Regions from separate parts of the Streptomyces sp. NPDC049813 genome, predicted to be linked through region 3. Evidence: riboswitches for the same ligand, from Rfam matches in the RefSeq annotation. Region 3 holds a riboswitch; each other region holds the start of a gene.

Region 1 (10,046 bases), on a different contig from region 3:
ATTGCCGACGACGGCGAGACGCGGCCCCGCGGGTACGGTCCGCCCGGTCATTCGCCGACCGCGACGTACCGCCACACGGTGTCGCCGTCCTGGTCCTCGTCCGCGTCGTCGGCGCCGAGGTCGAGCTCGACGCCCGCGGGGACGAGGGAGTCCAGGAAGCGCTCACGCAGCCCGTCGCTCAGGTAGTTGTGACGCAGGTCGAGCCTGCTCAGGTGCGTGAGCGGCCGGCCCGCGAGGAGCGCGGTGGCACCGTCGTCGGTGAGCACGCCCATCGACAGGTCGAGCGTGTCGAGCCGGGCCACCACCGGGGCCGCCGCCACGGCCGCCGCGACGTCGTCCTGGATCTCGCTGTTGCACAGCGCCAGATGCTTGAGGGCGGGCAGCCGGGCGCCCGTCAGCAGGGGCTCCAGGTCGGCGACGGTGGAGTCGCCGCCGTAGTCCGAGGTGCCCAGCCACAGGACGAGGCGGGTCAGGGCGGGCAGGTCGCTCGCCGCGATACCGCGCACCGCCTCGGCGGGCAGCCCACCGGTCTCCACGGTGAGGGAGCGCAGCCGCTCGTGGCGGACCGCCGGGAACGCCAGACTGGTGCCGCCGCGCACGGCGAACTCCGTCAACTCCGGGAAACCGGCCAGCAGCGGGGTCACGTCGCCCTGCGTGATCCAGCTGATCTCGCACTCCTCGAAGACGATGTCGCCGAGGAACAGCGCGCGCAGCCGCGTCAGCCGGTCCCGCGCCGCGAGGAGCGCCGCGATGACCGGCTCAGGACCGTTCTCGTACGGGTCGCTCCACGAGCCGACCACGAGCGCCTTGACGCGCGTGAGGTCCACGGCCGCGGCGAACCGGGCGAACGCCTCCGGCCACGTCTCCTCGCTGTCGTAGGACTCCACGGAGATCCGCCACGCGACGGCGTCGGCGGCCGGCAGCCCCGCCCGCTCCGCGTCCGCCGCCGGAAAGTCGAAAGCGGGCAGGCCGTAAAGCTCCTGCAAGTGGTTTCCGATGGTCATGTCCGCCCCGTTCCCGATCCGTTCGCGATCCTCGCTGGACTGACTTTGTACCAACCGGCACTGACAACGACCGCCCCGGGGCGCAGACGTGAGCGGCGGGCGGTGAAATGAGCGTTGCTGACACCGAGTTGACGATGTCGTCCCCTGCTCCATGTGAAGCTGTGCCCATGGATGATGTGAATGCTGACGTGAAGAGCAGGATGCAGACGGACCGGCCGCACTCGGCGCGCGTCTGGAACTATCTGCTGGGCGGCAAGGACAACTACCCCGTGGACAGCGAGGTCGGGGATGCCATCCTGTCGACCTTCCCGGAATTCGCGGCCGTGGCCCGGCTGCAGCGCGCCTTCCTCACGCGTGCCGTGCGCTTCCTCGCGGCCGAGGCCGGCATCCGGCAGTTCCTCGACATCGGCACCGGCCTGCCGACCGCGGACAACACGCACGAGGTGGCGCAGCGCAGCGCGCCGGAGAGCAGGATCGTCTACGTCGACAACGACCCGCTCGTCCTCGCCCACGCCCGCGCCCTGCTGACGAGCAGCCCGGAGGGGGCGTGCGCGTACATATCGGAGGACGTGCGCAACCCGGAACGCATCCTGGCCGAGGCGGCGAAGACCCTGGACTTCAGCCGGCCGGTCGCCCTGACGCTGTTGGGCATCATGGGCCAGCTGTCGGACGCCGACCGGCCCGGGGAACTGGTCGCCACATACCTGGCGGCGCTGCCCGCCGGAAGCTACGTGGCCCTGAGCGACGGGATCGACACCAACGACGCGCTGAACGCCGCGGTGACCGCGTACAACGCGCAGTCGGCCAACACCTACCACCTGCGCTCGCCGGAGGAGATAGCCGCCTACTTCACGGGACTCGACGTCGTGGAGCCAGGCGTCGTCGCCACGTCGGTCTGGCGCCCGGACGACATGCAGCCGGTGGAGGAGACCGTAGAGGTCGCGTATTGCGGTGTCGCGCGCAAGCGTTGACCCCCGGGCCAGTGCCCCGCCGTGCTGTGTGCCCCCGCCCGACGAGGAGGGCGGGGGCACGTCGGCTCCGGCCCGCCCGGCCGGCCGTACCTCACGGGAGCGGGGGCGTACCTGCGGGGAGTTCCACCGTGATGTACAGGCCGCCGGTGTCGCGCGGGGTCAGGGTGAGGGTGCCGTCGTGTGCGCGGGTGATGGTGGCGACGATGGCAAGGCCGAGGCCGACGCCCGTCTGGTGGGCGTGGATGCGCTCGGTGCCCCGCCGGAACGGCTCGGTGAGCGTCGAGACCAGGTGGGCGGGGAGTACCTCACCGGTGTTCTCGACCGTGAGCGTCGCGCGGCCCGCGTGCACGCCGTTCGTGACCCGGACCCGGCCCTCAGCGGGCAGATTGTGGACGATCGCGTTGTGGACGAGGTTCATGGTCAGTTGCAGCAGCAGCGCCGGCGATCCGCTCGCGGGGGTGACGTCGCCGCGGGTCTCGACGGTGACGCCGTTCTTCTCCGCGAGGGGCAGCAGCGTCTCCGTGGCTTCTTCCGCCAGGAGGGACAGGTCGACCTGTTCGCGGGTGAAGGAACGCTGGTCGGCCCGGCTGAGCAGGAGCAACGCCTCCGTGAGGTCGATCGCCCGGGTGTTGACGGCGCGGAGGCGGTCGAGGATCTCGCCGGTGTCCTGAGCCGGATCGCTGCGGGCCACGTCGAGGAGCGACTTCGAGACGGCCAGCGGGGTGCGTAGTTCGTGCGAGGCGTTGGCCGCGAACCTCCGCTGCTCGGCGACGTGCGCTTCCAGCCGGGCGAGCATCGCGTCGAAGGCGTCGGCCAGTTCGTGGAACTCGTCCTGGCGGCCCGGCATCCGAATGCGGTGCGAGAGCGATCCCGTGGCGGCCGTGCGGGTGGCGTGGGTGATGCGGGCCAGCGGAGCGAGCATCCGGCCGGCGAGGACCCATCCGCCCAGGAGACCGAAGACGAGGAGGAACACCATCACCGCGGCCGCCGTCGGCGCGAACGCCCGCACGAACTCGATGACGGGGTTGCTGCGCCACGCCCCCTCTTCATTGGTCTGCAGCCACCCCTGTCGCAGCAGGAACATCCCTACGGCGGCGAGCGCCAAGGCGCCGGCCAGCATGAGGAACCCGGCGTAGCTGAGGGTGAGCTTGAGGCGGACGCTCGGCCCAGGCGGCCTATCCACGATCGGCTACCTCGTCCCCGTCTGGGGCTTGCGGCTGCGCGTCGATGCGATAGCCGACACCGGGGACCGTGGCGATGATCCACGGCGCACCGAGGCGCTTGCGCAGCGCGGAGACAGTGATCCGGACGGCATTGGTGAAGGGGTCCGCGTTCTCGTCCCACGCGCGCTCCAGCAGCTCCTCGGCGCTGACGACGCCGCCCTCGGCGGCGATGAGGACCTCGAGCACGGCGAACTGCTTGCGCGTCAGCGCGACGTACCGGCCGTCCCGGTGGACCTCGCGCCGGAACGGGTCCAGCCGCAGCCCGGCGATCTCCCGGACCGGGGGCCGGCTGTAGGCACGCCTGCGGTCGAGCGCGCGGAGCCTCAGGACGAGTTCCCGCAGTTCGAACGGTTTCGTGAGGTAGTCGTCGGCCCCGAGATGGAAACCGGACGCCTTGTCGTCGAGCCGGTCGGCCGCGGTCAGCATGAGGATCGGCATGCCGCTGCCGGAGGCGACGATGCGACGGGCGACCTCGTCACCGGACGGGCCGGGGATGTCGCGGTCGAGGACGGCGATGTCGTACCTGTTGACGCCCAGCATCTCCAGCGCCGTGTCACCGTCCCCCGCGAGATCGGCCGCGATCGCCTCCAGCCGCAGACCGTCGCGGATGGCTTCCGCCATATAGGGCTCGTCCTCGACGATCAGCACACGCATGGTCTCGATGGTACGAGTGGGCACATATCGTCCGCGTATCGAGAACCGCGTACGCGGACGACAGGGCTGTGCGGGCTGATGCCTCCGGCGGGCGGCCTACGCTGAACTCCGTCCGTACGAGCGGGGGGAAGCATGACAAGTAGGTTCACCGAGCTGACCGTTGACTGCCATGACCCGGAGCGCCTCGCGGCGTTCTGGTGCGAGGTCCTGGACTTCACGGTGATCGACCGGGGTGAGGGCAAGGTCGAGATCGGCTCCTGGGTCCCGACCGTCGAGGACGTGCGGGCCCGCCAGATGCCGCCCACCCTCGTCTTCATCCGCGTGCCCGAGGGCAAGACCGCCAAGAACCGGCTGCACCTCGATGTCAGCCCGATCGACGGCAGTACGCAGGACGAGGTGACCAGGCTGCTCGGCCTCGGCGCGACCCGGACGGACGTGGGTCAGGGCTCGGCCCGGAACTGGGTGGTCATGGCCGACCCGGAGGGCAACGAGTTCGACGTCCTGCGCACGCTGGCGCCGTAGGACCGGGACGGCCCCCTGACCGGCCTTCAGAACGTGCGGGGCGCAGGTCCCCGCGCGGGGTCGCTGTTGTCATGCGCGATACCTGGGCATTACTGTCCCCTTGCCTTGGTGTACGGGAAATCCGGTGTGGAACCGGTGCGGCCCTCGCCACTGTGATCGGGAAGTCCGGCTCCAGCCCTTCAGTGGGCGGCCACTGGGTCCTCGGACCTGGGAAGGCGGAGATCCGGGCAGTGTCACCCGTCAGCCAGGAGACCGGCCAGGGCGTTTCAACCATCCACGAGGTGCTGGAAAGGTCCGTTCAGCCATGCACATAGCCGAGGGTTTCCTGCCCCCTGCGCACGCGGTCGCCTGGGGCGTCGCGGCCGCGCCGTTCGTCGTCCACGGGGTCCGCTCACTGACCCGGGAGGTGAGGCAGAACCCGGAGAGCACGCTGCTGCTCGGCGCGTCCGGCGCCTTCACCTTCGTCCTGTCCGCACTCAAGCTGCCCTCCGTCACCGGGAGTTGCTCGCACCCCACCGGCACCGGACTCGGGGCCATCCTGTTCCGGCCGCCGATCATGACGGTCCTCGGGACGATCACCCTGCTGTTCCAGGCGCTCCTGCTGGCCCATGGCGGACTCACCACCCTGGGCGCCAACGCGTTCTCCATGGCGATCGTCGGGCCGTGGGCCGGCTACGGCAGCTACCGGCTGTTGCGCCGCTACGGCGTGCCGCTGATGGTCACCGTCTTCTTCGGGGCGTTCGTCGCGGACCTGTCGACCTACTGCGTCACGAGCGTGCAACTCGCCCTGGCCTTCCCCGACCCGAGCAGCGGATTCCTGGGCGCGCTCGGCAAGTTCGGGTCGATCTTCGCGGTCACGCAGATCCCGCTGGCCGTCAGCGAGGGGCTGCTCACCGTGCTCGTGATGCGGCTGCTCGTCCAGTCCAGCAAGGGCGAACTGACCCGCCTCGGCGTCCTCGTCACCGGCGCCCGCCCGGCCACCGCTCCCGAGGCGGTGGCCCGGTGAAGCGGAACACGAAGATCAACCTCCTGCTCCTGATCGTGGTGGCCGCGCTCGCCGTCCTGCCGCTCGCACTGGGTCTCGGCGACCACAAGAAGGAGCCCTTCGCCGGGGCCGACGCCGAGGCGGAGACGGCCATCACCGAGATCGAGCCGGACTACGAGCCGTGGTTCTCCCCGCTCTACGAGCCCCCGTCGGGGGAGATCGAGTCCGCCCTCTTCGCCCTCCAGGCGGCCCTGGGGGCAGGCGTGCTCGCGTACTACTTCGGGCTGCGCCGCGGACGCAGGCAGGGCGAGCGGCGCGCGACGGAAGGCGTCACGGCGGGCACCGCGAACGGTGACCCGGCCGAGGGGACAGCGGCCGCCACCGCGGCCGGGGACCGGAACTGAACCTCTCGTGCTGCCGATCGACGTGGCGGCGCACAGCAGTCGCTGGCGCCGCCGCCACCCCCTGGAAAAAGCCGTCCTCGGCCTCGGACTCACCGCGCTCGCCGTCACCCTGCCACCGTGGCCGGGGGCCGTCCTCGTCCTCGTCGCGGCCCTCGCGCTGCTGCTGGGCCCGGCCGGCGTGGCCGCCCGCAAGGTGTGGCGGGCCTGGCGCGTCCCGCTGGGTTTCTGCCTCACCGGCGCCGCCACCCTGACCGTGCGGATCGGCGGCCCGGGGGCGTTCGTCGCGCTCGCCCCGCACGGGTGGGAGCGCGCGGCGGACGTCCTGCTGCGTTCCTGCGCCGCCTCGCTGGGGGTGCTGTTGTTCGCCTTCACCACCCCCGTGACCGACGTCCTGACCTGGCTGTCGCGGCTGGGCGTGCCCGCGCCGGTCGTGGACGTGGCGCTGGTGATGTACCGGATGATCTTCCTGCTGCTCGCGTCGGTCCGCAGCATCCGCGAGGCCCAGGCCGCGCGGCTCGGCCACGCCACCCGCGCGGCCGCCTTCCGCTCCCTGGCGGGGCTGGGCGGCGTCGCCTTCGTCAAGGCGTTCGACCGTGCGGGACGCATGCAGCAGGGCCTTGCGGGCCGCGGCTACGACGGCACCCTGCGCGTGCTGACCGCCGACACCCCTGTCTCCCCCCGCTTCGTGGCCGGGGCGCTGGGACTGCTCACCGCGCTGGCGGTCCTCACGTACGTACTCGAAAGGCTGCTCCGATGAACGATGACGCCCTGGTGGCCTTGCGCGGGGCGTCGTACGCCTACGAGGACGGTCCCCTCGTGCTCAGCGACCTCGACTTCGCGATCCGTCCCGGACGCGCCCTGGCCCTCCTCGGCAGGAACGGCAGCGGCAAGACCACCCTGATGCGGCTGCTGAGCGGAGGGCTGCGTCCCCGGACCGGGCACCTCGCTCTCGACGGAGTGCCGGTGACCTACGACCGGGCCGGCCTGACCCGCCTGCGGACCACGGTGCAGCTGGTGTTGCAGGACCCGGACGATCAGCTCTTCGCGGCCTCGGTCGCGGAGGACGTCTCCTTCGGGCCGGTCAACCTGGGGCTGCCCCGCGACGAGGTCGCCGGGCGCGTCGCGTGGGCGCTGGCCGCGCTCGCCATCAGCGACCTCGCGGACCGGCCCACCCACCTGCTCTCCTTCGGCCAGCGCAAGCGGGCCGCCATCGCGGGAGCCGTCGCCCTGCGCCCCCGTGTCCTGATCCTCGACGAGCCCACGGCCGGCCTCGACCCCGAAGGGCAGGAGCGTCTGCTGGACACCCTCGCCGGGCTCCGCGCGGACGGCACCACCGTCGTGATGGCCACCCACGACGTGGACCTGGCGCTGCGCTGGGCCGACGACGTCGCCCTGCTCACCCCGTCCGGCCCGCACCTGGGCCCGGCCGCCGCCACGCTCGCCCGCGCGGACCTCCTCGCGCAGGCGGGACTCCGGCCCGCCTGGGGGATCGCCGCCGGGCGGCTCCTGCGCGCACAGCGGCTGATCGAGGACGACGCGCGGGGGCCACGCACGGCGGCGGAACTCGACGCGTACGCCGCGGCCTTACGAGGCGGGGAGGCCGCCGGCTGAGCGGGTCCCCGGGCCGCGCCGTACGCGACGCGACTCCGCCCGCGCCTGGCCGAAGCCGGGCCGCCTCCGGGGGCGGTCCGCCGCACTCGCTTGTTGCACATATATTGCAACTGCGGAGTATGTGCAGAAGGAGGCCGTGGTGAGCGGACCGGTGGTGCTGGGAATCGAGTCGTCGTGCGACGAGACCGGCGCGGGAATCGTGCAGGACGGAAGGCTGCTGGCCCACGTGGTGGCGTCGAGCATGGACGAGCACGCGCGGTTCGGCGGTGTCGTGCCCGAGATCGCCTCGCGCGCCCACCTCCAGGCGTTCCGGCCGGTCGTCCGGCAGGCGCTGGCCGAGGCCGGACTGCGGCTCGGGCAGCTCGACGCGGTGGCCGTCACGACGGGCCCCGGCCTGTCGGGGGCCCTGCAGGTCGGGCTGGCCGGAGCCAAGACGCTCGCGTACGCGGCGGGCGTGCCGCTCTACGGCGTGCACCATCTGGCCGGGCACGTCGCCGCGGACACGCTGGAGCACGGCCCGCTGCCGGAGCCGTGCGTCGTCCTGGTCGTCTCCGGCGGTCACACCTCGCTGCTCCTGGTCCGCGATCTGGTGCGCGAGCCGATCCTGCATCTGGGCGACACCCTGGACGACGCGGCCGGCGAGTGCTTCGACAAGGTCGCCCGCATCCTGGGGCTGCCCTATCCCGGCGGGCCCGCCATCGACCGCGCCGCGCGGGAAGGCGACCCGCGCGCGGTCGCCTTCCCCCGTCCGCTGACCAGACCGGGCGACGACCCGTACGCGTTCTCCTTCTCCGGGCTCAAGACGGCGGCTGCGCGCTGGGTGGAACAGCACCGGCTGCGCGGCGCGGAGCCGTCGGTCGCCGACGGCGCCGCGGCTCTGCAGGAGGCCGTCGCCGACGTCCTCACCCGCAAGGCCCTGCGTGCCTGCCGTGACCACGACGTGCGCACGCTGATCGTCGTCGGGGGAGTGGCCGCGAACTCCCGGGTCCGGGCCCTGGCCGAACAGCGCTGTGCGGCGGCCGGGATCGAACTGCGCGTACCGCCCATGACCTTGTGCACCGACAACGGCGCCATGATCGCGGCGGTCGGTGACCTCCTGGTCCGCTCCGGCGCCGCGCCGGCCCCGCTCGACGTGTCCGTCGACCCGTCCGCCCCCCTGGAGTACGCCTCCCTCACTCCGCTGCCCGCGCCGGCGGTTCGGGCGGCGTGAGGCGAGGCATGCCATGTGGCCCGTGGGGCCGTCGTTCGTCTGCCGCGTCGTCGTGGCTGGTCGCGCAGTTCCCCGCGCCCCTGAAAGGCGCCCTCCGGGCGCCCCTGTCTGTCTGTGCGTCCGGTGGGGGCTGGTCGCGCAGTTCCTCGCGCCCCTGAAGGGCGCTCTGCGTGCGCCTCTGTTTGTCTGGGCGTCCGGTGGGGCTGATCGCACGCGAACCTCAGGGAGCTGCCTGGGCGTCGTCGCCGCCATCGCTCTGGTGGCCGCGGCGGGCGTCGCGGTCGAAGATGCCCAGGATCTCGCAGGGTCCGCCGTCGGCGCCGATCGCGTGGGGCATCATCGTCGGGAACTCGGCGGCCTGGTTGGCCTCCAGGCGGAAGCGGCGGTGGCCGAGCATGAGCACCGCCCGGCCGGACAGTACGACGAACCATTCGCGTCCCGGGTGCGCGCGCATGCGCGCGGGGTTGTCGGGAGGCGGTTCCGTCATGCGCTGGCGGACCACGCTCATCCCGGGATCGGCCTTGACGGTCCAGCGCATGCGGCCGTGGGTGCTGTCGATCGTCGGGCTGGTGACGACGTCCTCGGTGGCGGTCTCCACGAGCTGATCGAGCGTGGTGTCCAGGGCGCGGGCGAGGGTGACCAGCTGATCCAGTGCGAGGCGGCGCCCGCCGTTCTCGATACGGCTCAGCGAGGACTGGCTGAGGTGGGCGCGGGAGGCGAGGTCCTCCAGGGACAAGCCCTGCGCCACCCGCAGAGCACGGATGCGTTTGCGTACGAGGCTGTCCAGGTCGTCGACTTCTTGCGTCATAGGCAAGAGTGTATGCCTTCGCGGCAAGCCGGGCTTAGCGTCGGGTGCAGCTGGTCCGCACCGTCCGGGGACCGACGCACGAGGAAAGGCAGGAGGCCATGACGGTCCACACATCTCCCTACGCGAGTGACGCACTGCCCGCCGAGACCGTCGACGTGGCGGTGCTGGGCGGGGGCGCGGCGGGTCTGAACGGCGCGCTGATGCTCGCCCGCTCCCGCCGTTCGGTCGTCGTCATCGACAGCGGCTCACCGCGCAACGCGCCCGCGCCGGCCATGCACGGCTTCATCGTCCTGGACGGCACCCCGCCGTCCGAGATCCTCCGGCGGGGCCGGGAACAGGTGCGCCAGTACGGAGGGCGCGTCGTCCACGGCGAGGTGGCCGCGGCCGAGCCCGCCGCCCCGACGGCGGACGGCGATCTGCAGTTCGCCGTCACCCTGGCCGACGGCCGGAGCGTGACCGCGCGCCGGATCCTGGTGGCGACCGGCCTGAAGGACGTGCTGCCCGAGGTCCCCGGCATCCAGGCGCACTGGGGCCGCGACGTGGTGCACTGCCCGTACTGCCACGGCTGGGAGGTGCGCGACGAGCCCATCGGCGTCCTCGCCACCGGCCCGGCCTCCGTCGGCCACGCCTTCCTCTTCCGGCAGCTGACCGACG
Region 2 (10,046 bases), on a different contig from region 3:
GCCGGCCCGGCCGTGGAAGAGGGGCCGGTCGGGCTCCTCGTCGAAGCGTTCGACGTCCAGCATGCCGCGGTCGTTCATGTCCATCAGGACGGGGACGCGGCGGGCGCGGGCGGCCTCGCGGGCGGCGACCTTCACCCAGATCGTGTCGCACTCCTCGATCAGCAGGTCGAGGGGGTGTCCGGGGTCGCCGAAGAACGAGTCGAGGGTGGACTCGGTGATGCCCTCGGGCCACAGCTCGATGTCGAGGTAGGGGTCGGTCTCGTACATCTGGCGGGCGCACAGGACGGTCTTGGGCAGGCCCAGGTCGTGGACGCCGGCCCGCAGGCGGTTGAGGTTGCTCAGGCCGAGGTCGTCGAAGTCCGCCAGGCGGAACGATCCTCCTACGCCTTCCATGGCGCAGGTGAGCGCCGCGCTGTTGCCGACGGACAGGCCGATCACGCCGATCCGGCGGCCGAGCAGGTGCCGCTGCTCGGTCGTGCTGATCTTGTCGCGGTTGCGGTCGGTGCGCACCCGCCGGAACTCCGGCTCGGGCAGCACGTGGACCAGCCGCCCCGACCACGGGTACCAGACCCAGGTGCCGTACCGGTGGCGGTCGCCCCCGGGGCACAGCTCCTCGGCGGCGGCGTCGAGCCGGGCCCCGGTCAGCGCGTCGGCCGGGCGCAGACAGCGCGCCAGCTCGGCGAGTTGGGCGCCGATGCGGTCGTGCCTCTCCCGTACGGCGCCGGAGGCGACGAGGGCGTCGAGACGCGCCCGGTCGCCGGCCTCGGTGAGCCGCAGGAGGACGGGCCGGAATGCTTCTCCTTGCAGTGAAATATCGGGAATGATCACGAGGCGGGAAGGTAGCAGTTCCTTGATCACGGAAAGCCCTTGCTCACCGGCCTGCCATGGGCCGAATAAATGATCGGATCCGGTCGGCCGCCGCCCTTGTCGCCGCCCCGGCCGTCTGCTTGACTCCCGCCGCCGAGCCCAGCCGACCCGGCGTCACCCCGTGCGTGGAGGAGACCCGATGGAGATCACCCGCAGACGCCTGCTCGCCGCCCTCTCCGCCGCCGGGGTGCCGGCCGCCGTGCTGACCGGGCCGGCGAGCGCCACCGAGGACGCGGACGGGGTCGCTGACGGGGCCGCGGACGGGGTCGCGCGGCTGCTCGCCAACACCGTGGCGGTCTTCGCGGGCGACGCCGCGGCCGGCGCCCGGCCGGAGACCGCCGCGAAACGGGCCGCCGTCGAGCGGACCGCGCGGACGAACCTCGCCGCGCTCGACGCCGCCGGGGACGGCGAACTCTTCGCCGGAGTGCCGCTCGGCACCAGCGACCCGAACCTGAACACCACCTACCAGCGCCTCTACGAGATCGCCCTCGCGACCCGCATGCCGGGCGTCTCCCCCGACCTGTACGGCAGCGAGGCCGTCCAGGACCGGGTCCTGGACGGCCTCGCGTGGCTGCACGCGCACTACTACGGCGACCAGTCGGCGGGGTACTACGGCAACTGGTTCACCTGGGAGATCGGCCTGTCGCAGCACACCAGCAGGACGCTGGTGCTGCTCGCCGGCCGCGCGCCCGCCGCGCTCGTCTCCGCCTACCTCGCCTCCATGGACGCGTACCTGCGCAACGGCAAGGACGGTGACGTCGACCTCGACTCGCGGTTCCACACCGGCGCCAACCTCGCCGACCTCACCACCAACCGCATCCTCCAGGGGGCGCTCACCGGCGGCGCCGCGGGCGAGGCGCGCATCCGCAAGGCGCTCACCGACCAGCTGACCGTCTTCGCCACCATCGACCCCTACTCCCTGGAGCACGGGGTCAGCGACGGGTACTACGCGGACGGGTCCTTCATCCAGCACGCCTCCGTCGCGTACACCGGCTCGTACGGCAAGGGACTGCTCAGCCGGGTCGTGCAGACGCTGAAGCTGCTGGACGGGACCGGGTTCGCGCACGGCGGGGAGCTGGTGCCCACCGTGGCCGGCTGGGTGCGGGACGGGTTCGCGCCGCTGATCTTCGAGGGCTGGATGATGGAGGCGGTGAAGGGGCGGGCGGTGTCGCGCCCCGGCACCGGGTACGCCGACGTCGCCACCGTCGTCGAGGCCGTCGTCGACCTCGCGTCCCTGGCCACGGGGGAGACGGCCGGCGCCCTGAAGGCGTACGTGAAACACCTGCGCGCCACGTCGCGGGCGCCACTCGACCCGGCCGCCTTCGTCTCACCGCTCAGCATCGTCCGCTACGCCGACCTCCTCGCCGACGCGTCCGTGCCCGCCGCCGACCTCAATCCGGCGGCGCGTTCGGTGGCGTTCAACGCCATGGACCGCACGGTGCACCGCAGGCCCGGGTACGCGTTCGCGCTGGCCCGCAGTTCGCGCCGGATCAGCAAGTACGAGTACATGAGCGGCGAGAACCTGCTGCCCTGGTTCCAGGGCGACGGCGCGCACTACCTGTATCTGGCCGGGCAGGACCAGACGCAGGCGTACGGGGTCGACTACTTCACGGCCGTCTCCCCCTACGGCCTCGCGGGCGTGACCGCGCCGGTCGAGCAGCGGGCCACCGTCCCGGAGGCGTACGGCGGCAAGCTGTTCTACGACAACCCCGGCCACCCGCTGAACTTCACCGCCTCCAGCGAGTCGCAGAACACCTACGTCTACTTCCCGACCGCCACCCAGGACCACTCGGGCGGCGCGGTGCTGGGCGCGTACGGCGCCGTGGGCTGGGTGCTCTCCGACGACGTGCCGTGGCGGGACAAGCGGGCGGGCGTGCTGCCGGACGACTTCGTGGCGTACCGCGGTGCGCGGGCGACGAAGTCGTGGTTCCTGCTCGACGACGAGATCGTGGTGCTCGCGGCGGGGGTCGGGGACGCGCCGGGCGCGGGCCGGGCGGTGACGACGACGCTGGACGCGCGGATCGCGGGCGCCGCGGAGCGGGTGAGCGTGGCGGAGGGCCGCGGCTGGGTGCGGTGGGTCAACGCGACCCAGGGGACGGCCGTCGGGTACGTGCTCCTGTCCGGGCCCGCCCCGAAGGCGCGGCTCACCACGGTGACCCGCAGCCGCCGGGCCGTGCGGACCTCGAACCCGGACACGGCGGTGACGCGGCAGGTGTTCTCGCTGACGGTCGAGCAGGCAGCGGGGGCGCGCCCCGCCGCCTTCGCCTACGCGCTGCTGCCGAACGCCTCCGAGACGGCGCTCCGGCACCACCGCGGCGCGGAACTCCTCGCCAACACCCCGCGCCTCCAGGCCGTCCGGCACCGCGGGCTCGGCCTGACGGCGGCCAACACCTTCGCCCCGGGCCCGCACCACGCGGCGGGGATCACGGTGGACGGGCCGGCGTCGGTCCTGGTCCGCGGCGACAAGAAGGACGTCACGCTCGCCGTCGCCGACCCGACCACCACCCGGGACACGGTGGCGGTGGTGCTGCGCGGGCGGGGGCTGCGGAAGGTCGCCGGTGACGACGCGGTGCGGGTGACCCGGGTACCGGGCGGCACCCGGATCGAGGCGCGCACGCGGCACGCGTACGGGCGGAGCTTCACGGTGACGCTGCGCTAGCCGCTGCGGCTGTCAGAGCTCTACTCGTCCGATTCCAGGTCGCCTTCCGTCTCCAGGTAGACCTGGCGCAGGGCCTCCAGGGTCTGGGGGTCCGGCTTCTCCCACAGGCCGCGGGACTCGGCCTCCAGGAGGCGTTCGGCGATGCCGTGCAGGGCCCAGGGGTTGGCCTCGGAGAGGAACTGGCGGTTCGTCTCGTCCAGGACGTACGTCTGCGTGAGCTTGTCGTACATCCAGTCGGCGATGACGCCGGTCGTGGCGTCGTAGCCGAAGAGGTAGTCGACCGTCGCGGCGAGCTCGAAGGCGCCCTTGTAGCCGTGGCGGCGCATCGCCTCGATCCACTTGGGGTTGACGACGCGGGCGCGGAAGACGCGGGACGTCTCCTCGACGAGCGTGCGGGTGCGGACCGTCTCCGGCCGGGTCGAGTCGCCGATGTACGCCTCGGGGGCGGTGCCGCGCAGGGCGCGGACGGTCGCCACCATGCCGCCGTGGTACTGGAAGTAGTCGTCGGAGTCGGCGATGTCGTGCTCGCGGGTGTCGGTGTTCTTCGCCGCGACCGCGATGCGCTTGTACGCCGTCTCCATCTCCGCGCGGGCCGACGTGCCGTCCAGGCCGCGGCCGTAGGCGTAGCCGCCCCACACCGTGTAGACCTCGGCGAGGTCCGCGTCCGTGCGCCAGTCCTTGGAGTCGATCAGCTGGAGGATGCCCGCGCCGTACGTGCCCGGCCGGGAGCCGAAGATGCGGGTGGTGGCGCGGCGCTCGTCGCCGTGCTCGGCGAGGTCGGCCTGGGTGTGGGCGCGGACGTGGTTGTGCTCGGCCGGTTCGTCGAGGGAGGCGGCGAGGCGGACCGCGTCGTCGAGCAGGCCGATGGTGTGCGGGAACGCGTCGCGGAAGAAGCCGGAGATGCGCAGGGTGACGTCGATGCGGGGGCGGTTCAGCTGCTCGTACGGGATCGCTTCGAGGCTCGTCACGCGGCGGGAGGCGTCGTCCCAGACCGGGCGGACGCCCAGCAGGGCGAGGGCCTCCGCGATGTCGTCGCCCGCGGTGCGCATCGCGCTCGTGCCCCAGAGGGAGAGGCCCACGGAGGTGGGGTACCGGCCGTCGTTGTCCGTCCTGTAGCGCTCGATGAGGGAGTCGGCCAGGGCCTGGCCCGTCTCCCAGGCGAGGCGGGACGGGACCGCCTTGGGGTCGACGGAGTAGAAGTTGCGGCCGGTCGGGAGGACGTTGACCAGGCCGCGGAGGGGGGAGCCGGACGGGCCTGCCGGGACGAAGCGGCCTTCCAACGCGCGTACGGAGTTGTCGAGTTCGGCGGTGGTCGCGTCGAGGCGGGGGACCACTTCCTTGGCGGCGAAGGTGAGGATCTGGTGCACGGGGCTGTCCTGGGCGCCTGTTTCATCCGTGCCCGGGGTCTGCCGCCTTGCCCACCCTGCCGCCCCAGGCGGCAGATTGCCCAAGGTGGTACCCACCTGGGCGGGGTCCCAGTCCACCGCCTCCATGGCTTCAACCAGGGAGCGCGCCACCGACTCCGCCTCGTCGGCGTCGGTGCGGGTCGCCTTCGACTCGTCCAGGCCCAGTGCTTCGCGCAGGCCCGGCAGGGCCTGCGTGCCGCCCCAGATCTGGCGGGCGCGCAGGATGGCGAGGACGAGGTTGACGCGATCGGCGCCGGCCGGCGCCCGGCCGAGGACGTGCAGGCCGTCGCGGATCTGCGCGTCCTTGACCTCGCAGAGCCAGCCGTCGACGTGGAGCAGGAAGTCGTCGAAGCCGTCGTCGTCGGGCCGGGCCTCCAGGCCGAGGTCGTGGTCGAGCTTCGCGGCCTGGATCAGGGTCCAGATCTGGGCGCGGATCGCGGGCAGCTTCGCCGGGTCCATCGAGCTGATCTGGGCGTACTCGTCGAGGAGTTGTTCCAGGCGGGCGATGTCGCCGTAGGAGTCGGCGCGCGCCATCGGCGGCACCAGGTGGTCGATGAGGGTGGCGTGGACGCGCCGCTTGGCCTGGGTGCCCTCGCCTGGGTCGTTGACCAGGAACGGGTAGACCAGCGGCAGGTCGCCGAGGGCCGCGTCGGGGGCGCAGGCGGCGGACAGGCCCGCGTTCTTGCCGGGCAGCCACTCCAGGTTGCCGTGCTTGCCGAGGTGGATCATCGCGTCGGCGCCGAAACCTCCGTCGTCGGCGGAGGCGGCGATCCAGCGGTAGGCCGCCAAGTAGTGGTGCGAGGGCGGCAGATCCGGGTCGTGGTAGATCGCGATCGGGTTCTCGCCGAAGCCGCGCGGCGGCTGGATGAGGACGAGCAGGTTGCCGCGGCGCAGGGCCGCCAGCACGATGTCGCCCTCGGGGTTGCGGGAGCGGTCGAGGAACATCTCGCCGGGCGGCGGGCCCCAGTGCCGCTCGACGGCGTCGCGCAGTTCCTGCGGCAGCGTCACGTACCAGCGCCGGTAGTCGGCGGCCGGGATGCGGACGGGGTTGCGGGCGAGCTGCTCCTCGGTCAGCCATTCCTGGTCGTGGCCGCCCGCGTCGATGAGCGCGCGGATCAGCTCGTCGCCGTCACCGGAGGCGAAACCGGGGATCTCGGCGGTGTCCCCGAAGTCGTAGCCCTCGGCGATGAGCCGCTTGAGCAGGACGATCGCGGAGGCGGGGGTGTCCAGGCCGACCGCGTTGCCGATCCGGGAGTGCTTGGTCGGGTACGCGGACAGGACGAGGGCCAGCTTCTTGTCCGCGGCGGGGATGTGGCGCAGGCGGGCGTGGCGGACGGCGATCCCGGCGACGCGGGCGGCGCGCTCGGGGTCGGCGACGTAGGCGGGCAGGCCGTCCTCGTCGATCTCCTTGAAGGAGAACGGGACGGTGATGAGGCGCCCGTCGAACTCCGGTACCGCGATCTGGCTCGCGGCGTCCAGCGGCGAGACGCCCTCGTCGTTGGCCGCCCAGTCCGCGCGGGACGAGGTCAGGCACAGGGCCTGGAGGATCGTCACGTCGAGGCCGGTGAGGGCGCCCGCGTCCCATGCCTCGTCGTCGCCGCCCGCGCTCGCCTCGGCGGGGCGGGTGCCGCCCGCCGCGAGGACGGTGGTGACGATGGCGTCGGCGGGGCGCAGCGCGTCGATCAACTCCGGTTCGGGGGCGCGCAGCGAGGCCACGTAGAGCGGCAGCGGGCGGGCTCCGGCGCGCTCGATCGCGTCGCACAGGGCGCCGACGAAGGCGGTGTTGCCGCTCATGTGGTGGGCGCGGTAGTAGAGCACGGCGACGGTCGGCCCCGCGGTCTGCGACGGCGTGCGCTCCAGGGGGCCCCAGGTCGGCGCGGAGGCCGGGGGCTCGAAGCCGTGGCCGGTCAGCAGGACCGTGTCGGAGAGGAACGCCGCCAGCTGGGCGAGGTTGGCGGGACCGCCGTGCGCCAGGTAGGCGTGGGCCTCGGCGGCGATGCCGACGGGGACGGTGGAGGCCGCCATCAGCTGGGCGTCCGGGGCCTGTTCACCGCTGAGCACGACCAGCGGGAGACCGGCGGCGGTCAGCCGGTCGATGCCGTCCTGCCAGGCGCGGACCCCGCCGAGCAGGCGGACGACGACGAGGGCGACCCCGTCGAGCAGCGCGTCCAGCTCGCTCGCCACGTCGATCCGGGAGGGGTTCGCGAAGCGGTACGTGACCGGGGCGCCGGCCGCGGTGTTCGCCGCGCGGGCGCTGAGCAGGTCGGTGTCGGACGTCGACAGGAGCAGGAGCTGCGCGGGCCGTGAGGGCTGCTGGGGCATGCGTCGGCTGGCCTTCCTCGGGGTGTCCGCGCCCCGGGTGGGTTCTGACGGCGGGAGTTCCTGGCTCACCCTCTGCGTATGAGAGGGCTCACAGTGGCGGGACCGCGCCGGAATCGCACCGGGCTTCCTCCCCTGTCGCCGTCGCTGGCGATGGTGGCGGGCCGGACAGGACCGCCGCGGTCATCGTACGGGTCGGGGGCATGACCTGGTACGGGAAGCCGGTCACACCCGGTGGGTATGCTCCGTCGCATGCCCGCCTCCCCCATACCCGTCGGCCCCGACACGTCCGGAACGCCCGGTACGTTCCGGGGCGACGCGTGTCCCGGCGCGCTGCGGCTGCACGCGGCGGACGACGGTTTCCTGGCGCGGGTCCGCATCCCCGGCGGGGTGCTCGACGCGGCCGGGGCGCGGGCGCTAAGTGACGCGGCCCGCCGGCTCGGCGACGGCTCGCTGCACCTCACCTCGCGGGGGAACGTGCAGCTGCGCGGGGTGCGGGACGGGTGCGGCGGGGAGCTCGCGGAGCTGCTCGGCGCGGCCGGGCTGCTGCCGTCGCCCGCGCACGAGCGGGTCCGCAACGTGGTGGCTTCGCCGATGTCCGGGCTCGACGGTCTCGGGTCCGTGGACGTACGGGCCTGGCTGACCGGGCTCGACGCGGCGGTGCTGGCGAGTTCCGTGACGCCCGCGCTGTCCGGCCGGTTCCTCTTCGGGCTCGACGACGGCCGCGGGGACGTGGCCGGTCTCGGCCCGGACGTGCTGCTGCGCGGCTGCCCGGACGGTTCCGCGGTGCTCGTGGTCGGCGGGGCGGAGTTCGGGGTGCGGTACGAGGACGCGGCGCGGGCCGCGGTTCTCGCGGCGGAGGTCTTCGTCGAGGCCGCGCGCGACGTCCCTGCCCGACGGGTCTGGCGGGTCCGAGAACTGGGCCTGCCCGCGCCGGAGTTGACCACTCGCCTGCACGCGGCGCTCACAGAGGGCGGCATCGAGACCAGCCCTGCCAGGGGCGCGGGGAACTGCGCGACCAGCCACGACGGCGTCGCACGGGCCGATCAGCACGCCACCGGCAACGGTGCGAAGGCCACGGGGCTCCGCCCCGGACCCCGCTCCTCAATCGCCGGAGGGGCTGAATTCGACGGGCCGTCCGCTCGAACGCCGCTGCCCCCAGAGGGCGCTGAATTCGACGGGCCGTCCGCAGAAGCCGGCGCGGCCGGACAGGGTGCGGGGGCCCTCACCGTGACCCCCCGGTTCGGCGCGGTCACCGCCGCACAGTGGCAGGCCCTCACCGACCTGGCCGCCCAACTCCCCCCAGGAGAACTCCGCCTGACCCCCTGGAAGGACATCGTCATCCCCGGCGCCACAACAGCACAGGCAGCGGAGCTGACCCGCACGGGCCTGGAGACCGACCCCGCGTCCCCCTGGACCCGCGTCGGCGCCTGCATCGGCCGCCCCGGCTGCGCGAAGGCCCACGCGGACGTGCGGGCCGACGCGACGGCCCAGCACCCGCACCTGCCCACCTACTGGTCCGGCTGTGAGCGCCGCTGCGGTCACCCGGCCGGACCCTACGTCGACGTCGTGGCCCGCCCCGACGGCACGTACGCCGTCACGACCGAAAGAGCCGAACCCCGTGTATGACTACGAGAAGGACGGCGCCGCGATCTACCGCGAGTCCTTCGCCACCATCCGCGCCGAGGCGGCAGCCGGCCTCGCGGAGCTGCCCGCCGACGTCGCCCAGGCGGCGGTCCGCATGATCCACGCCTGTGGTCAGGTGGATCTCGTCCGGGACATCGGCCACTCCGCCGGTGTCGTGGCGAAGGCGCGGGCGGCCCTGCGCGGCGGGGCGCCGATCCTGTGCGACGCGCGGATGGTCGCCAGCGGCGTCACCCGCAAGCGGCTGCCCGCCGACAACGAGGTCCTCTGCACGCTGAACGAGCCGGAAGTCCCGGCGCTCGCGGCCGAGTTGGGCACGACGCGCAGCGCCGCGGCCCTGGAGCTGTGGCGGGACCGGCTGGACGGCGCCGTCGTCGCCATCGGCAACGCGCCGACCGCCCTCTTCCACCTCCTGGAGATGATCGGCAAGGGCGCGCCGCGGCCCGCCGCGGTGCTCGGCATCCCGGTCGGGTTCGTCGGGGCGGCGGAGTCCAAGGACGCGCTCGCCGCGAACGAGTTCGGCCTGGAGTACCTGATCGTGCGCGGGCGCCGGGGCGGCAGCGCCATCACCGCCGCCGCGCTCAACGCCATAGCGACCGAGGTGGAGATCCAGGCATGAGCGACTCCCCCACCACCACCGGGAAGCTGTACGGGGTCGGGCTCGGGCCCGGCGACCCGGAGCTGATGACCGTCGCCGCCGTGCGCGCCATCGCCGGCGCCGACGTCATCGCGTACCACTGCGCCCGGCACGGCCGGTCCATCGCCCGCTCGATCGCCGCGGAGCACATCCGGGACGGGCAGATCGAGGAGCGGCTGATGTATCCGCTCACCGTCGAGACGACGGACCACCCCGGCGGGTACCGCGGCGCGCTCGACGACTTCTACGCCGAGGCCGCCGCCACGCTCGCCGCGCACCTCGACGCGGGGCGCACGGTCGCGGTGCTCGCGGAGGGCGACCCGTTCTTCTACGGCTCCTACCAGCACATGCACAAGCGGCTCGCGCACCGCTACGACACCACGGTCATCCCCGGTGTCACCTCCGTCAGCGCGGCGGCGGCCCGGCTCGGGGAGGCGTTGTGCGAGGACAAGGAGACGCTGACCGTCATCCCGGGGACGCTGCCCGCGGACGAGCTGACCGCGCGGCTCGCCGC
Region 3 (10,046 bases):
GAGGTCGCGCAGCGCCCGCGTGACCGGGCCGAGCAGGAGGTCGGGGGTGCGGAACGGCGTCCGGTCGAACTTCGGCGCGAGCAGGTCGTAGCCGCGCTCGACCGACGACAGCGCCTGCACGGCCAGCTCGCGGAGGGTGGGCCCCTGGGGTGTGAACATGGCGGATCAGCATAGGTCCGCGGGGTGACGGCGGGCGGTCATGGCGCGCATCCCGCATCGAGTGGTACGGTCTGTTCGGCACATGTGTACGCCCCCTTCGAGGCGCCGGTGCCGATCTCTCCTCTCCGTGCCTGAGCGCACTTCCCCTTGCGGATCGCGGCCCTGGCACACGTCGCACCTGGTCAGCAGGGTCAGGCGGGCCGTTCGCCCCACCCCTGAGCCACCAGGCCCTTCCGGGCCACGGGCTGTCGGGGTGAGCCCCCGCCGCCCCACTCCACGGGCGTGATCCGCTCCCTCCACGGGCCGGGCCCGCCACTCCTTTCCGGCGGCACGTCCCACCGCCCGTTCTCCGGGCAAGATGCCCCGGCCCCCGGGGACGGGGCTCACACCTGGTCCATCCCGATGGGCGGTGCCCACCGCCACACCGCGGGGAGCTGGGAATCTCCGTCCCGCTCCACGGCTGCGCGGCACCCCACCCCCGACGGCAGGGCCCCCATCACAGGGCCCCCAGCGCAGGAGGCCGAGCCCCACCATCCGACCCTCATCACCCCCCAGCCACACCCCCACCCACACCCCGAAGGACCGTGACCGACCATGACCACGCTCACCACCACCCTCCCCCCGCGGAACACCCCCGCCGACCAGGCACGTTCCGCCACCACACCCCGACCCCCCGCCCCGGCCGCCGGCGTCCTCGACATCGGGGCGAACGGGCAGGGCCGGCTGCGCGGGAGCGGCCTGCTGCCGACGGACGGCGACGTCCAGGTGCCCGCCGCCCTGATCCGCCGACTCGGCCTGCGCAAGGGCGACTTCGTGACCGGGACCTGCACCCGGCCCCAGGCGCTCGACCACGTCGGGACCGTCGAGGGCGCACCGACGGATGCGGCTCCCGCCCGCATCCGCTCTCGCCCTCACTTCGCCGACCTCACCCCCCTGCACCCCACCGACCGCCTGCGCATGGAGAGCCCGGCGAGCGGCCTCGGGGGCCGCGTCGTCGACCTGTTCGCTCCCGTCGGCAAGGGCCAGCGCGGCCTGATCGTCGCGCCGCCGAAGACCGGCAAGACCGTCCTGCTGCAACAGCTCGCCGCGGCCGTCGCCGTCAACCACCCCGAGGCCCACCTGATGGTGCTGCTCGTCGACGAACGCCCCGAGGAGGTCACCGACATGCGGCGCTCCGTGCGCGGCGAGGTCTACGCCTCCACGTTCGACCAGCCGGCCAAGGCCCACATCGCGCTCGCCGAACTCGCCGTGGAGCGCGCCAAGCGCCTGGTCGAGCGGGGCCGTGACGTCGTGGTCCTGCTCGACTCGCTGACCCGGCTGTGCCGCGCGTACAACACCGCGGCCCCCTCCTCGTCCGGCGGCGGCCGCACCCTCTCCGGCGGGGTCGACGCGGCCGCGCTGCTCGGCCCCAAGCGCCTGTTCGGCGCGGCCCGCGCCACGGAGGAGGCGGGTTCCCTGACGGTCCTCGCCACCGCCCTGGTCGACACCGGTTCGCGCGCCGACGACTACTTCTTCGAGGAGCTGAAGGGCACCGGCAACATGGAGCTGCGCCTGGACCGTGCCCTCGCCGACCGCCGCGTCCACCCCGCCGTCGACCTCGCCCCTTCCGGCACCCGCCGCGAGGAACTCCTGCTGTCCGCCGCGGAGTCGGCGGCCGTCCGCGGGCTGCGCCGGGCCCTCCAGGGCCGCGACCCCCACAGCGCCTACGAGTCGCTGCTCGACACGCTGCGCCGTACCCCGGACAACGCCGCGTTCCTGCGCCAGGTCCACTCGACGGTCCCGACCCGCTGACACCCGGCCGGATGCGTAATACTCGCTTCATGACTTCGATCCTGACGCGCCCCGGCCGCGACCCGGCCGTCACGGTGCGGCGGGCCACCGCGGGCGACGCCAAGAGGCTGACCCGGCTCGTGCGCGGCTCCCGCGCCTATGAGGGGCAGTACGCGTCGATGGTCGCGGGCTACCGGATGGGGCCCGACTACATCGAGGCGCACCGGGTCTTCGTCGCGACCGACACGGCGCGGGACCGTCCCGCCCGCGTTCTCGGCTTCTACGCGCTGCTCCTCGCCCCGCCGGAGCTGGACCTGATGTTCGTCGCGAACGACGCCCAGGGCCTGGGCATCGGCCGGCTGCTCGTCGCCCACATGCGCGAGGAGGCCGCCGCCGCGGGCCTGGACCACGTCCGGGTCGTCGCGCACCCACCGGCCGAGGGCTTCTACCGCAGCGTGGGCGCCGTGCGCACCGGCACCGCAGCCGCCCGTCCGCCCGCCGTCGCCTGGGACCGCCCCGAACTCGTCCTCCCCCTCACGCCCGCGGTGTGAACTCCGCCGCGGTCGCAGGGGTTCCGCCCTCGCCGCCCACGGCGCACACTCGGTGGCATCCGAGCGGGCGGCAATGCGGCAAGGAGGCCACATTGGGCGGCAGCGAGACGCGGGGCGAGGCGTTCGACGTGATCGTGGAGATCCCGCAGGGGTCCCGGAACAAGTACGAGATGGACCACGAGCTCGGGCGGATCCGGCTCGACCGGATGCTGTTCACCTCGACCCAGTACCCCGCGGACTACGGCTACATCGACGGCACGCTCGGCGGCGACGGTGACCCGCTGGACGCGCTCGTGCTGACCGCCGACGCCACGTTCCCCGGCTGCACCATCGAGTGCCGGGCCATCGGCATGTTCGTGATGAGCGACGAGAAGGGCCCCGACGAGAAGATCCTCTGCGTCCCCGCCCACGATCCGCGCCACGCCGCCATCCAGGACATCGAGGACATCCCGGAGTTCGACCGCCTGGAGATCACCCACTTCTTCGAGGTCTACAAGGACCTGGAGCCCGGCAAGTCGGTGGACGGCTCGCACTGGGAGGGCCGGGACAAGGCCTACCAGGAGATCGCACGGGCGCGCGGACGCCGGCCGGCCTGACCGCCCGTCGGCGCCGGCGAGCGCGTCGACTAGGGTGATCGGGCCGTGGTGCTCGGGAAGACCGGTGACGGCCCCCAGGGGTCAAGTCCGGAGCGGCCCTCGCCACTGTGATCGGGCCCCGCTCCGCCCCCGGGACGGCGCGGGACGCACCGCTCCACCGTGCCACTGGCCGCCGCCCGGCGGCTGGGAAGGCCGGAGCGGCGTGGCACGCCCGTAAGCCAGGAGACCGGCCACGGCATCTCACGAAGTGATTCCACGAGGTGCTGGAGCGTGATCAAGGCATGACCTTGCCCGGAAACTCCCCTGCGCGGCCCGCCGGGCCGCCCGCCTTCCGCTGGCGCCGCGAGGACACCGTGCGCACCGCGGGGCTCCTGGCGGTGATAGCGGCCCTGCACGTCGTCGCGTTCGGCGTGCTGTTCCTGCTCGTCGTCCCCGAGCACTACGAGGTCGGCAACAAGGCCTTCGGCATCGGCCTGGGCGTCACCGCGTACACCCTCGGCATGCGGCACGCCTTCGACGCCGACCACATCGCGGCGATCGACAACACGACCCGCAAGCTGATGGCGGACGGCAGACGACCGGTCTCCGTGGGGTTCTGGTTCGCGCTCGGCCACTCCAGCGTGGTCGTCGCGATGGCCGCCCTGGTCGCGGGCGGGGCCGCCCTCGCGGGCATCCTGCTGAACGACGAGTCCCGCACCCACCAGGCGCTCGGTGTCGTCGGCACGACCGTCTCCGGTACGTTCCTGTACCTCATCGCCGCCCTGAACCTCGTCGCCCTGCTGGGCATCCTGAAGGTCTTCCGGGCGATGCGCGGGGGCTCGTACGACGAGCGGGAGCTCGAAGCGCACCTGGACTCCCGGGGTTTCATGAACCGTGTGCTGGGCCGCTTCACCCGGTCGATCACCCGGCCGGGACAGATGTACCCGCTCGGCTTCCTCTTCGGGCTCGGCTTCGACACGGCGACCGAGGTGACGCTGATGGTGATGGCGGGCAGCGGCGCGGCGGCCGGGCTGCCCTGGTACGCGATCCTGTGCCTGCCGCTGCTGTTCGCGGCGGGCATGAGCCTGTTCGACACGCTCGACGGGACGTTCATGAACTTCGCGTACCAGTGGGCGTTCTCGAACCCGGTGCGCAAGGTGTTCTACAACCTCACCATCACCGGCCTGTCGATCGCGGTCGCGTTCTTCATCGGCACGATCGAGCTGGTCGGCGTCCTGCACGAGAAGCTCTCCCTCTCGGACGCGGTGACCGGCTGGATAGCCGGGCTCGACCTCGACAACGTCGGCTACGTCATCGTCGGCCTGTTCGTGGTGGTCTGGGCGGCGGCGCTCGCGTACTGGCGCCTCGCCCGGGTCGAGCAGCGGTGGTCGGCCCGGGTCGCCGGGAGCGGCTGAGCGCGGGCCGTTCACGCGACGCGGGCCGTTCGGCCCCCCACCCGGGGTCACTCGGCCCGCTCCCGGCGGCGGTGTCCGCTGCGATAGTGCTGTGCAGAGCCTCCCGTGCCCTCGCTCTCCCGCCGCGGCGCATGGTCGAGGCCCGGGCCCGCCGGCCGCAGAAGGGGGAACTGCGGCCGGCGGGCCCGGTCACGGGCACCGGCGGACCGCCCGTCCCGGCACGTCAGGGACGCTCCGGCGACGGCGGGAGCGATAGGGTGTCGCGTCGAACCGCAGCCGCCCGAACACGCAGGAGTACGCACGTGACCGTAGCCACCGACTCGTCCGAGGCCGTCCTGCCGTCCAGCGCGGACGCCGGGCAGGCGCCTGCCGCGGAGCCGCGGTCCACGACCGAGGTGCCGCAGGCGCGACCGGCCGGCTCCGGTGCGGACGAGAACTTCTGGCAGCCCCCGGCCGCCGGACGCGACGAGGAGCCCCAGGACGGCGCGGAAAGCGCGGCCGACGAGGATGACGAGCCGGGCGCAGGCGACGTGGCGGAGGCCGTCGTCGCCGACGCCCGGGCGTTCGGCGGCTACGCCCGGACCGGCGGCTGGACCTTCGCCCTGAAGGTGGCCCGCAGCGTCCGGCCCGGCGGCCAGAGCGCCGGCGAGACACCCAAGGTCTCGGCGCGCAGGTTCGCCGAGCTGGCGGAGTGTTCGGCCGACCGCGTCATGCGCTTCTACAAGGCGTGGGACCGGGCGGCGGACGACGGGGTGGTGCCCCAGTTCGAGGCCCTGACCCCGGGCGCCGGCATCGAACTGCCGGACGCCGAGCTCTGGTTGTCCTACTACGTGTCGCGCTCCAGCGCCGGTTCGGTGCGCGGCCAGGCGATCACCGAGGCCGCGGAGGCCGAGGGCATCCGGCCGACCAAGGCGCTGGAGGTCGCCGAGAACCCGACGGCGCTGCGGGCCGCGATCCTCGCCGACCCGGGCACGGCGGAGGCCGCCCGCAAGGCGCTGATGGACCGCCTCGGCGAGGACCCGGCGCTCCGTTCGGGCCTGGCCCGCGACATCGTGCGGGCGGACGAGCTGAAGAAGGCCGTCGCCGAGGAGTCCAGGACCGGCGACCGGCTCGAGTACGTCCGCAGGATCGCCGAGGAGGGCGAGGTCAAGACGGCGGCGGGGCAGAAGATCGAGGCGCCGGCGCAGCTGCGCGAGGAGGCCGAGCGCCACCTGTCCCTGATCGACGAGCTGGACGAGGACGAGGAGGCGGGCGAGTGGGCCCGCGAGGCGTACGACTCGGTGCGCACGCTCGTCGCGGAGGCCGTCGAGTCCGATCCCGAACTGCGGGTGCAGGAGCGGCGCGCGAAGTTCTACAGCAGCCTGCAGAAGGCCACGAAGGCCTTCGAGGAGCTGACGTTCGACGACGTCCAGGAGATCGACGCGATCTACGAGGACGACATGGTGCGGCGCCTGGAGGAGCTCCAGGCGGCCCTGTCGGTCTGCATCACGGCGCTCCAGGCGGCGCAGCAGAAGGACTGACGCCTCCGCGCGCACGCATGGCCGGTGCCCGGTCTCCCCTGGTGGGAGGCCGGGCACCGGTGCGTTCCCAGGGCGATGTAGCGCGGATCACTCCCGCCGACCCCAGCGAAACGTTGCCGTTTCGCTAGCGTCGACGTAGGCTCGTCGAGTCGAGAACGAAACCGTTTCGTTCCTTTATCCGGCGCCGTCGCGCACGGGTCCGCGGCCGCGCGTGCGCTCCCGCACCCACGCGGCGCCGGCGACGTCCTCGCTCCCCGTGACCTCTCTGGAGTGGCCTCACATGTCCCAGACGACCCTGGCCGGCGCCACCGGCACCTCAGCCCCGCCCGGCGCCCCGGCCTCCCGCAGGCGCTGGTGGATCCTGGGCATCATCGGCATCGCGCAGCTGATGGTCGTGCTCGACGCGACCATCGTGAACATCGCGCTCCCCTCCGCCCAGCAGGACCTCGGCTTCACCGACGGCAACCGGCAGTGGATCGTCACCGCGTACGCGCTGGCCTTCGCGTCGCTGCTGCTGCTCGGCGGCCGCATCGCCGACCTCTTCGGGCGCAAGCCCGCCTTCCTGATCGGTGTCGCGGGCTTCGCCGGCGCCTCCGTCCTCGGCGGCGCCTCCACCAGCTTCGGCATGCTGGTCACGGCCCGCGCGCTCCAGGGCGTCTTCGGCGCGCTGCTCGCCCCGGCCGCGCTGTCCCTGCTCAACACCACGTTCACCGACGCCAAGGAGCGGGCCAAGGCCTTCAGCGTCTACGGCGCGATCGCCGGGGCCGGCGGCGCGGTCGGGCTGCTGCTCGGCGGCGTCCTGACCGACACGCTCGACTGGCGCTGGACGCTGTACGTGAACCTCGTCTTCGCCGTCGCGGCCTTCGTGGGCGGCTGGGTCCTGCTGAGCGGCCACCGCGACGCCGCGGGCGCCAAGCTGGACCTGCCCGGCACCCTGCTCGTCTCGGCCGGCCTGTTCTCCCTCGTCTACGGATTCTCGAACGCCGAGACGCACGACTGGAGCTCCCCGCAGACCTGGGGCTTCCTGGCCGCGGGCGCGGTGCTGCTGACGGCCTTCACCTGGTGGCAGACGCGGGCGAAGCACCCGCTGCTGCCGATGCGCGTCCTGCTCGACCGGGACCGGGCCGCCTCCTTCGTCACCGTCCTGATCACCGGCGCGGGCATGTTCGGCGTGTTCTTGTTCCTCACCTACTACCTGCAGCTCAACCTGGGCTTCAGCCCGACGCGGACCGGTGTCGCGTTCCTGCCGATGATGGCCGCCCTGATGGTCATGGCGCAGATCTCCACGACGGTCCTGGTCCCGCGGATCGGTCCCAAGCTCGTCATCCCCGCCGGTTTCGCCGTCGCCGCCGCCGGCATGGCCTGGCTCACCGGGATCGGCGTCGACTCGGGCTTCGCCAGCCACGTGCTGCCGCAGCTGCTGCTCATCGGCGCGGGCCTTGGCGCCGTGATGCCGCCCGCCATGGCGCTGGCCACCAGCGGCATCGCCGCCGAGGACGCGGGCGTGGCCTCCGCGACGGTCAACACCATGCAGCAGGTGGGCGGTTCGATCGGCACCGCCCTGCTGAACACGCTCGCGGCGAGCGCCGCCACCGGCTACCTCGCGGGCCGCAACCCCGCGGACAAGCTGGTCCGGGCACAGGCCACGATCGAGAGCTACACCACGGCGTTCTGGTGGTCGGCCGGGTTCTTCGCCGCCGGCGCGGTCATCGCCTTCCTGCTCTACCGCCGCGGCGCCGGACAGAACGCGGCCGGGTCCGACGCGGCACCGGTCGTCCACATGTGACCACCCCCGTGCACACCCCGGCCCGCGCGGTGGCATCGTGGGGGACGATCATCGAGCTCAGCTCAGGAGGCACATCGTGGCGGACACCCCCGACACCCCCCGCTCCACCGGCCGGCCGAGCCACCAGAACGTGACGTTCGACAGCGCCGGCACCCCCGCCCACGGCTACCTGGCCCGGCCGCCCGCCGGCAGCGGCCCCGGCGTCCTCGTCATCCAGGAGTGGTGGGGGCTGACCGACCACATCGCCGACGTGGCCGACCGGCTCGCCGCCCAGGGCTTCGTCGCGCTCGCCCCCGACCTGTACGGCGGGAACGTGGCGCACGACTCCGACGAGGCGTTCCGCATGATGCGGGAGCTGCCCGTGGCGCGCGGCGTCGAGCTGCTCGCCGGCGCCGTCGACCACCTGCTCGCCCGGCCCGAGGTCACGTCGGAGACCGTCGGCGCGGTCGGCTTCTGCATGGGCGGCGGCTTCGTCCTGTACCTGGCGGCCTCGGACCCGCGGGTGAGCGCGGCCGTCCCGTTCTACGGCGTCATCCAGGGCGAGGTCCCCGACTTCTCGGGGCTGAAGGCCCAGATCCTCGGCCACTACGGGGAGCGGGACGAGGCGATCCCGGTGGCCACTCTCGACGGCCTGCGCCGGACCATCGAGCAGCAGTCAGGCATCGAGGCGGACTTCCGTGTGTACCCGGCGGACCACGCCTTCTTCAACGACGGCAGGCCCGAGGTGTACGACCCCGAGTCCTCGGCGAAGGCGTGGGCGGCGACGCTGGAGTTCCTCACCACCCACATCAGCTGAGCAGCGGGTCCGGGGCTGAGCCCCGGGGCGGGGGGGGGGGGGGGGGGGGGCCCCCCCCCCCCCCCCCCCCCCCCCCCCCCCGCGCCCCGCCCCCCCCCCCCCCCCGGGGCGGCCCCCCCCCCCCCCCCCCCCCCCCCCCGCCCCCCCCGGCGGGGGCGCGGGGGGGCGGGGGGGGGGCCCGGGGGGGGGGGGGCGGGGGGGCGCCCCCCCCCCGCCCCCGCCGCGCACCGGCTCAGCTCACCAGATCCGCACGCGGTCAGCCGGGTCGAGCCACAGCCCGTCCCCCGCCTCCGTGGCGAACGCCGTGTGGAACTCCTCGAGGTTGCGCACGATGTTGGCCCGGAACTCCGGCGGCGAGTGCGGGTCGATCGTCAGGTACTGCTGCTCCTGCTCCTTGCGCCGCTTGGTGCGCCAGCAGTAGGCCCAGTTCAGGAAGAGCCGCTGCGACCCGCTGACGCCGTCCTCGGTGACCGGCACCGGCGCGCCGTTCAGCGAGATCAGGTAGGCGGTGTGCCCGATGGTCAGACCGCCGAGGTCCCCGATGTTCTCCCCGACCGTGAGCGAGCCGTTGACGAACTCACCGGGCAGGTTGCGCGGCGAGAAGCCGTCGTACTGCTTGACGAGCGCCTTCGACTTGGCCTCGAAGGCGGCCTTGTCCTCGGCGGTCCACCAGTCGTTGAGGTTGCCCGCGCCGTCGTACTGGGCGCCCTGGTCGTCGAAGCCGTGGCCGATCTCGTGGCCGATGACGGCGCCGATGCCGCCGTAGTTCTCCGCGGCGTCCGCGTCCGGCGAGAAGAAGGGCTTCTGCAGGATGCCGGCCGGGAAGCAGATCTCGTTCGTGCCCGGGTTGTAGTACGCGTTCACCGTCTGCGGCAGCATGAACCACTCGTCGCGGTCGACCGGAGCGCCGATCTTGGCCAGCTGCCGGTCGTGCTCGAAGGCGTCGGCCGCGTGCGCGTTGGCCAGCAGGTCGTCGGCGACGACGGTCAGCGCGGAGTAGTCGCGGAAGGTGTCCGGGTAGCCGATCTTCGGCCGGAACGTGGCGAGCTTCTCGTACGCCCGCTCCTTGGTCTCGTCCGTCATCCAGTCCAGGGCGCCGATGGACTGCCGGTAGGCCTCCAGGAGGTTGGCGACCAGCTCGTCCATGAGCTGCTTGGACCGGGGCGGGAAGTGCCGGGCCACGTACTCCTTGCCGACGGCCTCGCCGACGGCGCCCTCGACGAACGCCACGGCGCGCTTCCAGCGGGCCCGCAGCTCCGGGGTGCCGTTGAGCGTGCGCCCGTAGAACTCGAAGTTGTTGCGGACGAAGGCCGACGACAGGTAGGGGGCGCTGCCGCGGACCACGCGCACGAGCAGCCAGTCGCGCCACTGCTCGATCGGGGTCTGCGCCAGCACCTCGGACAGGTGCGCCAGGTACGACGGCTGCCGGACGCAGGCCTGCGCGAGGGTGTCGTCGTTGCCGCCGAGCCCGTCG

What was found. Region 3 has a riboswitch for cobalamin ahead of ACIBW6_RS17125 (HoxN/HupN/NixA family nickel/cobalt transporter). Riboswitches for the same ligand answer to the same signal wherever they lie in the genome.
Region 1: it holds a riboswitch for cobalamin, as region 3 does, so the genes downstream of both, ACIBW6_RS03515 (energy-coupling factor ABC transporter permease) here and ACIBW6_RS17125 (HoxN/HupN/NixA family nickel/cobalt transporter) in region 3, are expected to answer to the same signal.
Region 2: it holds a riboswitch for cobalamin, as region 3 does, so the genes downstream of both, cobN (cobaltochelatase subunit CobN) here and ACIBW6_RS17125 (HoxN/HupN/NixA family nickel/cobalt transporter) in region 3, are expected to answer to the same signal.

What each region holds. Positions count from the first base shown of each region.
Region 1 covers NZ_JBITLI010000001.1:792,234-802,279, forward strand. Annotated here, with positions in the region: gene ACIBW6_RS03485 (STM4014 family protein) at 1-51, opposite strand, end outside; gene ACIBW6_RS03490 (STM4015 family protein) at 48-1,004, opposite strand; gene ACIBW6_RS03495 (SAM-dependent methyltransferase) at 1,172-1,975, shown strand; gene ACIBW6_RS03500 (sensor histidine kinase) at 2,067-3,158, opposite strand; gene ACIBW6_RS03505 (response regulator transcription factor) at 3,151-3,852, opposite strand; gene ACIBW6_RS03510 (VOC family protein) at 3,985-4,374, shown strand; cobalamin riboswitch at 4,464-4,650, shown strand; gene ACIBW6_RS03515 (energy-coupling factor ABC transporter permease) at 4,679-5,380, shown strand; gene ACIBW6_RS03520 (energy-coupling factor ABC transporter substrate-binding protein) at 5,377-5,763, shown strand; gene cbiQ (cobalt ECF transporter T component CbiQ) at 5,771-6,520, shown strand; gene ACIBW6_RS03530 (energy-coupling factor ABC transporter ATP-binding protein) at 6,517-7,374, shown strand; gene tsaD (tRNA (adenosine(37)-N6)-threonylcarbamoyltransferase complex transferase subunit TsaD) at 7,526-8,584, shown strand; gene ACIBW6_RS03540 (helix-turn-helix domain-containing protein) at 8,805-9,392, opposite strand; gene ACIBW6_RS03545 (NAD(P)/FAD-dependent oxidoreductase) at 9,491-10,046, shown strand, end outside.
Region 2 covers NZ_JBITLI010000006.1:128,470-138,515, forward strand. Annotated here, with positions in the region: gene ACIBW6_RS15520 (ThiF family adenylyltransferase) at 1-828, opposite strand, end outside; gene ACIBW6_RS15525 (polysaccharide lyase family 8 super-sandwich domain-containing protein) at 1,007-3,526, shown strand; gene cobN (cobaltochelatase subunit CobN) at 3,547-7,254, opposite strand; cobalamin riboswitch at 7,286-7,412, opposite strand; gene ACIBW6_RS15535 (cobalamin biosynthesis protein CobG) at 7,504-8,880, shown strand; gene ACIBW6_RS15540 (precorrin-8X methylmutase) at 8,873-9,514, shown strand; gene ACIBW6_RS15545 (precorrin-2 C(20)-methyltransferase) at 9,511-10,046, shown strand, end outside.
Region 3 covers NZ_JBITLI010000007.1:113,656-123,701, reverse strand. Annotated here, with positions in the region: gene ACIBW6_RS17145 (class I SAM-dependent methyltransferase) at 1-159, opposite strand, end outside; gene rho (transcription termination factor Rho) at 754-1,950, shown strand; gene ACIBW6_RS17135 (GNAT family N-acetyltransferase) at 1,980-2,480, shown strand; gene ACIBW6_RS17130 (inorganic diphosphatase) at 2,573-3,076, shown strand; cobalamin riboswitch at 3,106-3,326, shown strand; gene ACIBW6_RS17125 (HoxN/HupN/NixA family nickel/cobalt transporter) at 3,358-4,470, shown strand; gene ACIBW6_RS17120 (hypothetical protein) at 4,773-5,990, shown strand; gene ACIBW6_RS17115 (MFS transporter) at 6,271-7,776, shown strand; gene ACIBW6_RS17110 (dienelactone hydrolase family protein) at 7,853-8,572, shown strand; gene ACIBW6_RS17105 (M13 family metallopeptidase) at 8,810-10,046, opposite strand, start outside.